3 regions of the Niveispirillum sp. GW835-FHT14G11 genome follow, and region 1 is predicted to be linked to each of the others. Evidence: riboswitches for the same ligand, from Rfam matches in the RefSeq annotation. Region 1 holds a riboswitch; each other region holds the start of a gene.

Evidence for each region. Region 1 has a riboswitch for thiamine pyrophosphate ahead of thiO (glycine oxidase ThiO). Riboswitches for the same ligand answer to the same signal wherever they lie in the genome.
Region 2: it holds a riboswitch for thiamine pyrophosphate, as region 1 does, so the genes downstream of both, thiC (phosphomethylpyrimidine synthase ThiC) here and thiO (glycine oxidase ThiO) in region 1, are expected to answer to the same signal.
Region 3: it holds a riboswitch for thiamine pyrophosphate, as region 1 does, so the genes downstream of both, AC1Q7F_RS08785 (ABC transporter ATP-binding protein) here and thiO (glycine oxidase ThiO) in region 1, are expected to answer to the same signal.

Annotation. Positions count from the first base shown of each region.
Region 1 is NZ_JBXAFZ010000013.1:99,668-103,875, forward strand. It holds gene AC1Q7F_RS22845 (thiazole synthase) at 1-185, opposite strand, end outside; gene thiS (sulfur carrier protein ThiS) at 187-387, opposite strand; gene thiO (glycine oxidase ThiO) at 399-1,547, opposite strand; TPP riboswitch at 1,540-1,647, opposite strand; gene def (peptide deformylase) at 1,819-2,316, shown strand; gene fmt (methionyl-tRNA formyltransferase) at 2,351-3,277, shown strand; gene AC1Q7F_RS22870 (thiamine phosphate synthase) at 3,457-4,065, shown strand; gene AC1Q7F_RS22875 (COX15/CtaA family protein) at 4,124-4,208, shown strand, end outside.
Region 2 is NZ_JBXAFZ010000020.1:37,724-41,931, reverse strand. It holds gene AC1Q7F_RS27615 (ankyrin repeat domain-containing protein) at 1-1,158, opposite strand, end outside; TPP riboswitch at 1,283-1,411, shown strand; gene thiC (phosphomethylpyrimidine synthase ThiC) at 1,479-3,320, shown strand; gene AC1Q7F_RS27605 (YdcH family protein) at 3,390-3,557, opposite strand; gene AC1Q7F_RS27600 (UbiX family flavin prenyltransferase) at 3,773-4,208, shown strand, end outside.
Region 3 is NZ_JBXAFZ010000004.1:53,491-57,698, reverse strand. It holds gene AC1Q7F_RS08800 (acetoin utilization protein AcuC) at 1-831, opposite strand, end outside; gene AC1Q7F_RS08795 (hypothetical protein) at 893-1,198, opposite strand; gene AC1Q7F_RS08790 (hypothetical protein) at 1,146-1,391, opposite strand; TPP riboswitch at 1,515-1,619, shown strand; gene AC1Q7F_RS08785 (ABC transporter ATP-binding protein) at 1,612-2,376, shown strand; gene AC1Q7F_RS08780 (ABC transporter permease) at 2,373-3,140, shown strand; gene AC1Q7F_RS08775 (ABC transporter substrate-binding protein) at 3,146-4,087, shown strand; gene AC1Q7F_RS08770 (ATP-binding protein) at 4,088-4,208, opposite strand, start outside.

The DNA.
Region 1 (4,208 bases):
GCCACCAGATCCAGCAAGCCCTCGCCATAGCCGGTCAGGTCGGCGCGCCGGACGGAGACGGTCAGGATTTCAGCACCCGAGGCGTCCAGACTGTCCAGGAACACCTGCTGGTTGGGATAACCGGCGCTGCCCAGGAACAGGCGCGACCGGAAGCTTTGGCCGGCGATCTTCAGTGGATCCTTCATCTCAACCACCTTGCAGAACCTTGACGATTTCCACCCGGTCGCCGGGGGAGAGCACCGTATCGGCCCAGCGGCCGCGCGGCACGACACTGTCATTGACGGCCACGGCGATGCCGCGCGCACCCGCATCGATCCCGTCCGCCGCCATCACGGCGGTCAGGGCGTAATCGTCGGGCACGATGGTGCGGCCATTGATCATGATCATGTTTCCATCCTTCACGCCGCGCGGGCGGCGTTGAAACGGTCGGCCCCGAACGGGGCGATATGCGGGTCGGTGCGGCCCGTCAGGACCAGGGCGGATATTGCATCCGCCGTGATCGGGGCCAGCAGGATGCCGTTGCGGTGATGGCCGGTGGCCAGTACCAGCCCATCCAGGCCGGGAGCTGCCCCCAGGATCGGCGCATCATCGCGGCTTCCGGGGCGCAGGCCCGTCCACATCTCGCGGATGGGCAGTTCCTCCACCCCCGGCAGGGCGCGCCAGGCGGCGTCCAGCAGGGCCAGCACCCCGCCGGCCGTCATCTGGGCGTCGAACCCCTTCTCCTCCGTCGTCGCCCCGATGATCAGGGTGCCGTCGGCGCGGGGCACCAGATAGCATTTGGGCGCCCAGACGACATGGGTCAACAGCGGATGGGCCGGGTCCATGGCGAGCGACATCATCTGGCCCTTCACCGGCCGCACCGGCGGCGGGCTGGCCTGACCGGGCACCAGGCGCGACCAGGCGCCGGCGGCGATCACCACCTGATCGGCCGGCACCACCCGGTCGCCCAGCACCACGCCCCGCACGCGGCCGCCCTGCACATCCAGGCCCGTGGCCTCCACACCTTCATGCAGACGGGCCCCGGTCCGTTCCAGGGCCACGCGCAGCGCGGCGCTGGCCAGGCGGTTATCCACCTGCCCGTCCTTGGCGCTGTAGATGCCGGCGGCGGTGCGCGGGTTCAGGAACGGTTCCCGCTCCTTGGCCTGCGCGCCGGTCAGCCAGACAAGGTCCAGGCCCAGTCCGCGCTGGAACTCATAGTTCGACCGCAGCAGTTCCACCTCATCGCGGGTGCTGGCCACCACCAGCGTCCCCTCGGTCCGCAGGCCCACGGGCAGGCCGGTCAGCGCCGCCAGCTCCTGCGCGAAGTCCGGCCAGCGGGCCTGGCTTTCCAGGCACAAGGGCAGCAGGCGCTGTTCGCCCGGCTCCGCCTCCACGCCGGCGGCCAGCATGCCGGCGGCGGCGCGGCTGGCGGCTTGGCCGGCCTTGGCCTTCTCATAGATATCGACCCGGGCCCCGGCCTGGGCCAGGCGCCAGCCGATGGACATGCCGATGATGCCGCCGCCGATGATGGCGACGCGCGGCTTTTCCGTGGTGCGATGTAGCGTCATTTCCGCCTTCTCCCTTCGCCGGCATGACCCGGATCAGGTTCTATGGGTGTGATCTCAGCCGCGCGACCGGATAGGCCATGCGGCACCCCAGGGTCCATGCGCTATGTCATGGGCCTGTCATGGACGGATTGCAAGGGGATGAGGCCCAAGGGGATGCAACGCGGCAATTCCGCCCCGCCGGGATCGCGCTTGACCATTGGCCGCTCGCGCGCATATCTGCCCTATGAGGGACTTTGTGTCCCGTTCGCCTTCCTGAGCCCCGGAACTCCCCATGTCGCTGCTGCCCATCCTGACCATTCCCGACACCCGCCTGAAGACCAAGTGCAAGCCGTTGACCAATGTCGATGGCCGCGTGGTGGGCCTGATGGATGACATGCTGGAGACCATGTACAAGGCGCCGGGCATCGGTCTGGCCGCCCCGCAGATCGGGTTGCTGGAACGGCTGATCGTGGTGGATGTGTCGGAAAACCGCAGCGACGCCATGGCCATGGTCAACCCCGAGCTGCTCTGGACATCGGACGAACTGGCGGTGACCCAGGAAGGGTGCCTGTCCATCCCGGAGATCTATGCCGACGTGACGCGACCCAAGATGGTGCGCGTGCGCTATGTCGACCGGGCGGGTGAGGTGCGGGAGATGGATGCCGACGGGCTGCTGGCCACCTGCATCCAGCATGAGATCGACCATCTGAACGGCGTGCTGTTCATCGACCATCTGTCGTCGCTGAAGCGCAACATGATCCTGCGCAAGTACAACAAGGCGAAGAAGTAAGCACACCCGTTCCCCATAGCCCGGAAGGTTCCCCATGCCGCTGCGTCTCGCCTTCATGGGCACGCCGGATTTCTCCGTCGGTATTCTGGATGCCCTTGTCGCTGCCGGGCATGAGGTGATCGCCGTCTATTCCCAGCCGCCGCGGCCCGCCGGGCGCGGCCAGCAATTGCAGGCCGGCCCCGTGCATCGCCGGGCCGAAGCCCTGGGCATTCCGGTGCGCACGCCCAAAAGTCTGCGCAAGGCCGAGGAACAGGAGGCGTTTGCCGCCCTTGACCTGGATTGCGCCATCGTCGCGGCCTATGGCCTGATCCTGCCGCAGCCGATCCTGGATGCGCCGCGTCTGGGCTGCGTCAACGTGCATGCCAGCCTGCTGCCGCGCTGGCGGGGGGCGGCCCCAATCCAGCGGTCGATCCTGGCCGGGGATGCCGAAACCGGCGTGACCATCATGCAGATGGATGCCGGACTGGATACCGGCGCCATGCTGCTGACGGACAGGGTGGCGATCACACCCCGCATGAATGCCGCCGACCTGCATGATGCGCTGGCTGACATGGGCGCGCGGCTGATGGTGGAAGCACTGCCCGGCATCGCGGACGGTTCGCTGAAGCCGGTGCCGCAGCCGGAAGCGGGCGTGACCTATGCCGCCAAGCTGACCAAGGACGAGGGGCGGCTGGACCTGTTCCGCCCGGCGGCGGACCTGGACCGGCAGGTGCGCGGCCTGACCCCCTGGCCCGGTACCTGGATCGATCTGGCCAATGGCGAGAAGCTGAAGGTGCTGGAAACCCTGCCCGTGGAGGGCAAGGGCGAGCCGGGTACCCTGCTGGACGGGGCCCCCACCCTGGCCTGCGGCGAGGGCGCCTTGCGCCTGATCCGCGTGCAGCGGCCGGGCAAGGGACCGGTCGATGGCGGTGCCTTCCTGCGCGGATATCCGCATGGGATCGGGGGAAAGCTGATCGGTTGAAGCCGTCCAGGTTTTTTAATCGTCATCCCGGCGAAAGCCGGGACCCAGGGGCCACAAGCCCGACCTTTCCGCAGCGTTGATCGCCGCAAACCATACAAGTGTTTCCCCGTGGCCCCTGGGTCCCGGCTTTCGCCGGGATGACGAAAGAGGGGTGGGGGATATCGATCGAAGGTGCCCCCATGCCCCTGCCCAACCCGCCCCTGCTGCTGATCACCGACCGGACGCAGGCCGTGGGCGGGCTAGTGTCGGCGGTGGCGGACTGTGTGGCTGCCGGGTGCCGGTGGGTCAGTCTGCGGGAGAAGGACCTGTCCGCCGCCGAACAGGCCGATCTGCTGCGGGCGCTGAAGCCGCTGCTCGCCGATATCGGTGGTACCCTGACCGTGCATGGCGATGCGTCGCTGGCCCCGCTGTGCGACGGAGTGCATCTGCCCGACGGGGCCGACATCGCCGCCGTGCGGGCCCTGCTGGGGACGGATGCCCTGATCGGCGCCTCCTGCCATGACCGGGACGGTGTGATCGCGGCGGCACGGGACGGTGCCGACTATGCCACGCTCAGCCCGATCTTCCTGACGGCGTCCAAGCCGGGATATGGGCCGGCCCTGGGAACGGATATGCTGGCCGGGCTGCCCCTGCCCACCCTGGCGCTGGGCGGCGTGGATGCTGCCAATATCGGTGACTGTATCGCCGCCGGTGCGGCGGGGGTGGCGGTGATGGGCGGGCCGATGCGCGATCCGTCTGCCATGGCATCGCTGCTGGCTGCGACGCCGGGCCGCAAGCCCGGCATTTGACCGGCGGGGCCGCAGGGCCCCATATCAGCCGCATCTTTCATCCACCGAACGGCCCGTCATGAATGCCGCTTCTGCTTCCGGTCCCCGTGCCGTCGCCAACTGGCTGCTGTTCTGCGCCGGGATGGTGTTTGTCATGGCCATCA
Region 2 (4,208 bases), on a different contig from region 1:
TGTTTTACCGAAATCGTTGCGCGTGTCTATGCCGCCGACGATGGAATGGGCCGCGATCATTGGCAGCAGATCGGCCCGGGCGACGGCGATGTGCATGATCGGGTCTGGGGCTATTTCTCCTTCGTTGGCGCAGAACTTGATCACGTCGGATTCGATAGACCAAATATCTGTTATCTGTGCCAATGCTTTGCGGATTTCCTCCTCCGGTGCGCCGTCAAGAAGCAGTTCGCGCAGACTACTGCCGTCAGGGTTGCGACATCCACCGATGGCGATGCTATCAAGGGCGCTGCCTATACCTTGGAAGGCCTCACCAAGGGGGCGGTCGATGTATCTTGCTATGCCTTCCATGGCGGTAACATAAGCGCCATGGATTCTGGCCTCTAATTGATGGTTGTAGAGGGACAAATACCCCCAAGATTTATAGGGGCTTGGGAGATTGGCCGGATCATAGTCTCCTCCAGTGAATTTGAAATCCCGTAGCTTTATTTTTTCGATCGCAAAGCTTTGGCGCTTGGCCATTCCATATCTGGATGATCCTGACATCGTAGCATTATTATAGATCACGTCAGCAGCGTCGGCTAAATTCCGGAATTGTTCCACGGCTTCTGTCGGAAAGCCCCTGATCTCCCCCCGGCCCCACTCACAACCGGAACGTGGTGTGTAATTATCCATACCGGATCCGAACATTGGTGCCGTCGCAACCAGAAGGTCCGGCTTCTTCAGGAGGATCCCACAGGGTATCAGGTACGAAGCTGTTGACCTGTTGGTCGCCAAGTCCGAGAGGGACGCTAGCTGTACCGTTGGGATCAGACTTTCCGACGTGCCGTCATAAGTTGGTGGCATGCCGGGCAATCGGGCCAAAGATTCTTCCGGGATCTGCTTCCAAGCCTCCGCAGCGATCAACTGGCTCAAATTGTCTATCTCGGCGTCCCGCTCCGGGCGGGCATCGCGGAAGCTGTGCAAGAACAGCATCAGGTCCAGCCTTGCCAGCCAAACGTCCTGGTGTGCCCGCATCAGCGCTTCAGCTTGATCTTGATGGCTCTCCAGTTCCTCTATGGCCGACTCATATTCGGGGGGCAGTGACGCTCCCTGTCCTTGGGCGGCGATAGCAAAGCTCATGATGAGCAATGCAGCGACGGTTAGATTGCGCAGGCCCAAGATCGCTTTCCCTCGGGAGAGTATCGATTATCTTTTACATCTTATCAGGGGCGAGCGAATACGAACAGCATCGCCGCGTCAACTACCCACCCTTGACACCCCGCCCCATCGTCCCGCACTTTCCATCCCGTCCAAGGGGAACCCCGGCAAGGGGCTGAGACACCGTATGGACCGCTTGAGGGCGGCACCGGCGCGGGAACCCTTCGAACCTGATCCGGGTCGTACCGGCGTAGGGATGGAAGCATAGGGGCCCCGTCTGCCCCAAACGTGCCGCCGCACCCCGTGCGCATGCCCGGATCTCCATATCAAGGGAGGTCCAAATGCCAGATACCAACATTACCGATCCCGAATTTCGCGTGACCACCGGCCCGCTGCCGGCGTCGCGCAAGGTGCATATGGCGGGAGAGCGCTTTCCCGACATCCGCGTCGCCATGCGCGAGATCGACCTGTCGCCCAGCGCCAATGAGCCGCCGGTGCGTGTCTATGACCCGTCGGGGTCCTATACCGACCCGGATGTGCGCACCGACATCCGCCAGGGACTGGCGGAGCTGCGCCGGTCCTGGGTGGAAGCGCGCGGCGATGTCGAGGCGTATGAGGGGCGTGAGGTGAAGCCGGAGGATAATGGCTTGGTACGGGGGCAGGAGAGCCCCGTACCGCTGTTCGACCGGGCAAGCCGCCGGCCGCTGCGCGCCCGGCCGGGCGCCAATGTCAGCCAGCTTCATTATGCCCGCAAAGGCATCATCACGGCGGAAATGGAATATGTCGCCATCCGTGAAAACCTGGGGCGGCAGCGGCTGGCCGAACAGGCGGCCCGCGATGGCGAGGATTTCGGGGCCAGCATTCCCGATTACGTGACCCCGGAATTCGTGCGGGACGAGATCGCGCGGGGCCGCGCCATCATTCCCAACAATATCAATCACCCGGAGACGGAGCCGATGATTATCGGCCGGAACTTCCTGGTGAAGATCAATGCCAATATCGGCAATTCCGCCGTCACCTCCTCGGTCGCGGATGAGGTGGATAAGCTGGTCTGGGCCATCCGTTGGGGTGCGGATACGGTTATGGACCTGTCCACGGGCCGCAATATCCACACGATCCGGGAATGGATCATCCGCAATAGTCCCGTGCCCATCGGCACGGTGCCGATCTATCAGGCGCTGGAGAAGGTCAATGGCAAGGCCGAGGACCTGACCTGGGAACTGTTCCGCGACACGCTGATCGAGCAGGCCGAACAGGGGGTGGATTATTTCACCATTCATGCTGGCGTGCGGCTGGCCCATATCCCGCTGACGGCCAAACGGGTGACGGGCATCGTCAGCCGGGGCGGGTCGATCATGGCCAAATGGTGCCTGGCCCACCACAAGGAGAATTTCCTCTACACCCATTTCGACGAGATCTGCGAGATCATGAAGGCGTATGACATCGCCTTCTCCCTGGGTGACGGTCTGCGCCCCGGCAGCATTGCCGATGCCAATGACGCCGCCCAGTTCGCGGAGCTGGACACGCTGGGCGAGCTGACCCAGATCGCCTGGAAGCATGATGTGCAGGTGATGATCGAAGGGCCGGGCCATGTGCCCATGCACAAGATCAAGGCCAACATGGACAAGCAGCTGAAGGTTTGTGGCGAGGCGCCGTTCTACACGCTGGGGCCCCTGACCACCGACATCGCGCCGGGCTATGACCACATCACCAGCGGCATCGGGGCCGCCATGATCGGCTGGTTCGGCACCTCCATGCTCTGCTATGTCACGCCCAAGGAACATCTGGGCCTGCCCGACCGCGACGATGTGAAGGTGGGGGTGATCACCTATAAGCTGGCCGCCCATGCCGCCGATCTGGCCAAGGGCCATCCCGGCGCCCAGGAACGCGACGATGCCCTGTCACGGGCCCGGTTCGAGTTCCGCTGGCGCGACCAGTTCAACCTGTCGCTGGACCCGGAGACGGCGGAGAAATATCACGACCAAACCCTGCCGGCGGAAGGCGCCAAGCTGGCGCATTTCTGCTCCATGTGCGGGCCGAAATTCTGCTCCATGAAGATCACGCAGGAAGTGCGCGATTATGCAGCCGCCCAGGAGGGGATGGCCGCCATGTCGGCGACCTTCAAGGAGAAGGGGGGACAGGTGTATCTGTCGGACAGGCCGATCCCGGAAGATCATCATTAAAGTAAAAAAGCCCCCGTCCGGCATTCGGACGGGGGCCTTTTCTCTGGCCGTTCGGGGCCGGAAATGCCGTCAGGCGCGGGCCAGGCGGTCCATTTCCTCCTTCACGCGCAATTTTTCCATTTTCAGGCGGGTCAGGGTCGTCGTGTCGGGCAAGGGACGGCGGGATTCCATCCGCACCTCCCGATCCAGGCTTTCATGCTTGGTGCGCAGCGATTCAACACGCTCGGGGAACAACATACGGCCTCTCCTTCTGTAACGATGGAACAACGGACCTGTCTGGTTGTTGGTACCTGAAACGCGGCTTGGCCTTTCCTGATGGACAAAACATGGATCACGATCCTGACATGGAATCGTTATCCGCGGCTCTATGCATATGGATAGGGTAGTGGGGTTTTTCGAGGGGCGGATTAGCCACCCTGGACGAAAACCATCGGGGGCGTTACATCACCTCCATGGCAGATATCCTCCCAAAGCCGGCCGGTTCTTCCGGTCCTGACCAGTACCCGGCGGCAGCACCGCCCCGACGGATGATTGTCGGGATCAGCGGGGCGTCGGGCATTGTTTACGGCATATGCCTGCTTGAAACGTTACGCCGGCTGGGCATCGAATCCCACCTCGTAATGAGCAGGTCTGCCGAGGTGACCTCTGCGCACGAGTCGGGGCTGAAGGTGGCCGAGATCCGGGCGCTGGCCGATGTCACCTATGCCGCCACCGATATCGGGGCCGCCGTTTCGTCGGGCAGCTTCCGAACGATGGGCATGATCGTCGCGCCTTGTTCGGTGCGGTCGATGTCGGAGATCGCGTCGGGGGTTACCAGCTCGCTGCTGACCCGCGCGGCGGACGTGGTGCTGAAGGAGCGGCGGCGGCTGGTGCTGATGCTGCGCGAGA
Region 3 (4,208 bases), on a different contig from region 1:
GGAGAGCGGATCGTCGGCCAGGGCATCGGCACCGGTCTGGATCATCATGGCCTGCGGCCGGAACGCCACGGCCAGCGGAATGATCGCCTCCTCCACCACATGGCGGAACTCGTCATCATTCAGGCCGGCGGGCAGCGGGATATTACGGGCCATGCCGCCGGCCCGGTCCGCCAGCTTGCCCGTATAGGGCCACCGCCCCTCCTCATGGGTGGAGATGGTCAGGACGCGTTCATCATCATGAAAGGCATCCTGCACCCCGTCGCCATGATGGGCGTCCAGATCCACATAGAGGATGCGGTCCAGCCCCTGGTCCAGCAGGGCCATGATGCCAAGCACCGGGGCGTTGAAGAAGCAGAAGCCGCTGGCCCGTCCGGGCCGGGCATGGTGGGTACCGCTGGCCGGGGAGTGCACCACCCCGCCATCACGCACCAGATCGGCGGCCATAATCGCGGCACCAGCGGCGATGGCCGGGCGGCGGTACATTTCCGGAAAGACCGGGTTTTCCAGCTTGCCCAATGCGTAACGCAGGGCCGTGTCCAGGTCCACGCGCTGGTCACGCTCGGCCCGCTGAACCGCGGCGATATAATCGCGGTCATGGAACCGGGCCAGTTGCTCCGGGGTGGCCTGCGGGCTGTCCACATAGGCGGCATCATCCAGCCAGCCCATGGCACGGATCAGGTCGGTCGCGACCGTGACGCGCGGGATGGACAGCGGATGCTTCCTGCCATAGCTGGAATGGCGATAGATTTCACCGCCAAGATAAAGCGGACAGGCCATCGCGTCGCGTCGCAATGCAGGGGCGGGTTCGGACAGGGTGGCGCTGTCGGGCATGATGACCCGATCCTATGCCGCAGCGCGAAAGGGAACAAGCCGCACCGCACCACCCGCGACGTTATTTCACGGCCTCATGATCGTAGGAGAAGACGCGGGAGAGCTTCCAACCATCGGGCTCCAGCCGCCAGCGCTGGGTGAAGCGGGCCTTGCCCACCCGCTTCTCCGGCCCGTCGCCCTTGCGTTCATAGAACACATGGTCGCCCTGCTCGATCACGCCGATGCCGGCGATAGGATGCAGGGTCATGGTGCCGGCCACCAGTTCGCGACGCGACCGCCAGGCATCCGGCTTCTTCTTCTCCTCACAACCTTTCTTATATTCCGCCACGAAGGGGGCAGCGGCGCGCCACCTCTCCGCCCTTGTCATGATACATCTCGAAATCAGGCATCAGCATGGTGGCGAGGCGATCGGGGTCGCAGCCTTCGAAGAACAGCGCGAAGAAGTCGGCATCCGACTTCTCGATGGCCACCCGCAGGGCCGGCCCCTCGGGCAAGGTGGCGGCATGGGCCGGCAGGGCCAGGGCCGACAGGAAGGTCACGAGAATCAGGGACTTGCGCATGGTATCTCCCATTCCAGACACCCGGATTTGACATCAGACAGCGCGTACCCGCAAGCACCGTCACCGGCTTCCCCAGGGTACCATTAACCTTGCGGGACTGCCCTGTGTTTGCCATAACCAACCCACCTCACTGGGGGGAGCCGATTGTCGGCTGAGAGGTCCTGTACGGGACGACCCCTGGAACCTGATCCGGCTGATACCGGCGTAGGGACAGTGACCCATGAATGAACCATCGGGACCGCGCGCGGCCCCGCCCGCCCCTGCCATCCATGTCCGTGACGCCGCCATCGCGTTTTGCGGGCAAACGCTGTTCACGGGCCTGGACCTGACGGCACCGGCGGGACAGACCACCTGCCTTCTGGGCCCCAGCGGCGTGGGCAAGTCCAGCCTGCTGCGCCGCATCGCCGGGCTGCTGCCGGGGGAAGGCACCGTCACCGCCGATGACGGAATGCCCGTCGCCGGCCGCATCGCCTGGATGGGGCAGCAGGACCTGCTGCTGCCCTGGGCCCCCGTCCTGGACAATGTCATGCTGGGGGCAAAGCTGCGCGGGGTCCGGCTGGACGCCATCATCCGCGACCGGGCCATGGCCCTGCTGGCGGCGGTGGGGCTGGACGGCTGGGAAAGGCAGCGGCCCGACGCCCTGTCCGGCGGCATGCGCCAGCGCACAGCATTGGCCCGCACCCTGTTCGAGGATCGGCCCATCGTGCTGATGGACGAGCCCTTCTCGGCCCTGGATGCCATCAACAGGCTGGATATGCAGGATCTGGCGGCCGGCCTGCTGACCGGGCGCACCGTGATCATGGTCACCCATGACCCGATGGAGGCGCTGCGCCTGGGCCATCAGGTGCTGGTCCTGTCCGGCAATCCGGTGCGCTTGTCCGATGCCATCATCCCATCCGGCGCCACGCCCCGCCCGCCCGATCTGCCGGCCCTGCTGTCCCTGCAGGGTCAGCTGCTGTCCCGCCTGCGCGGGGGTACCGCATGACCGGGCGTATCCTGCGGGGATTGACCACCCTGGCCGGTTTGCTGCTGGCCTGGACGCTGCTGGTCCGGCTTGCAGAACTGCCGCACTATATCCTTCCGGGTCCGGAACGAGTGGCCGTGCGTCTGTGGGAAGATTACGCGCTGCTGGCCCGGCATGCGGGTTATACGGGCCTGGAGATCGTGCTGGGCCTGATGTTGGGCACGCTCTGCGGCGGGCTGGCGGCCCTGGCCCTGACGGCGTTGCAGGCAGCACGGCGCTGGCTGCTGCCGCTGCTGCTGGCCAGCCAGGCGGTGCCGGTCTTCGCCATCGCACCCCTGCTGGTACTGTGGCTGGGCTATGGCATGGCGTCCAAGGTGGCGATGGCTACCCTGATCATCTTCTTCCCCGTCACCGCCAGCTTCTATGATGGCTTGCGGCGCACCGATCCCGGCTGGCTGGATCTGGCGCGGACCATGGGGGCCACGCCCTGGACCCTGCTGCGCCATATCCGGGTGCCGGCAGCATTGCCCGCCCTGGGTTCCGGCCTGCGCATGGCCGCCGCCGTGGCACCCATCGGGGCTGTAGTGGGCGAATGGGTGGGGGCGTCGGCGGGGCTGGGCTATCTGATGTTGCATGCCACGGCGCGGGTACAGACCGATTTGGCCTTCGCCGCTCTTTTCATCCTGGCGCTGCTGGCCGTCGGCCTGTGGCTGCTGGTGGATGTGATGTTACGCCGGGCCATGCCCTGGCTTCCCGACAGCGTGATGAGCAAGGAAGACACATAATGAAGATGCGTTGGATGCGGGCGATGGCCGTGGCCGCCACCATGGCGGGTGCCGCCCTGCCCGCCATGGCCCAGGACAAGATGACGGTGCTGCTGGACTGGTTCGTGAACCCCGACCATGGGCCGCTCTACGTGGCGCAGGAACAGGGCTATTTCAAGGATGAAGGGCTGGCGGTGGAGATGATCGCCCCGGCCGACCCCAACGATCCGCCGCGCCTGGTGGCCGCCGGCCAGGGCGACATCGCCATCTCCTATCAGCCGCAATTGCACCTGCAGGTCGATGCCGGCTTGCCCGTGGTGCGCGTCGGCACCCTGGTGGCCACGCCGCTCAACACCGTCATTGTCCTGAAGGATGGCCCTATCAGGTCCATCAAGGATCTGAAGGGCAAGAAGATCGGCTTCTCCGTCGGCGGGTTCGAGGATGCGCTGCTGGGCGCCATGCTGGAAAAACACGGCCTGTCCCTGAAGGATGTCACCCTGGTCAACGTCAATTTCTCCCTGTCTCCGGCCCTGTTCGCGGGCCAGGTGGATGCCATTGTCGGGGGCTACCGCAATTTCGAACTGAACCAGATGGCGATCGAGAACAAGCAAGGCCGCGCCTTTTTCCCCGAGGAAGAGGGCGTGCCCGCCTATGACGAGCTGGTGTTCATCACCGCCAGGAACAAAGTGAACGACCCGCGCATCGGCCGCTTCCTGAACGCGGTGGAACGCGGCACCCAATACCTGATCAACCATCCGGACGCCGCCTGGGCCCTGTTCATCAAGGGCCGCAAGGATCTGGATACGGAGCTGAACAAGCGCGCCTGGAAGGACAGCGTGGCCCGCTTCGCCCACAGCCCCCGCGCGCTGGACAACGCCCGGTACGCGCGTTTCGCCCAGTTTCTGAAGGCCCGCAGCCTGATCAAGACCACGCCGGACGTGGCGACATATGCCGTGGAAGTGAAGTGATCACAGCGGCAGCCGCACGACAGCCCGCAAGCCCTTCTGCGGGCTGTCGCGCAGGATGACGTCGCCGCCATGGCGCCGGGCGATGTCGCGGGCGATGGTCAGGCCCAGGCCCACGCCGCCG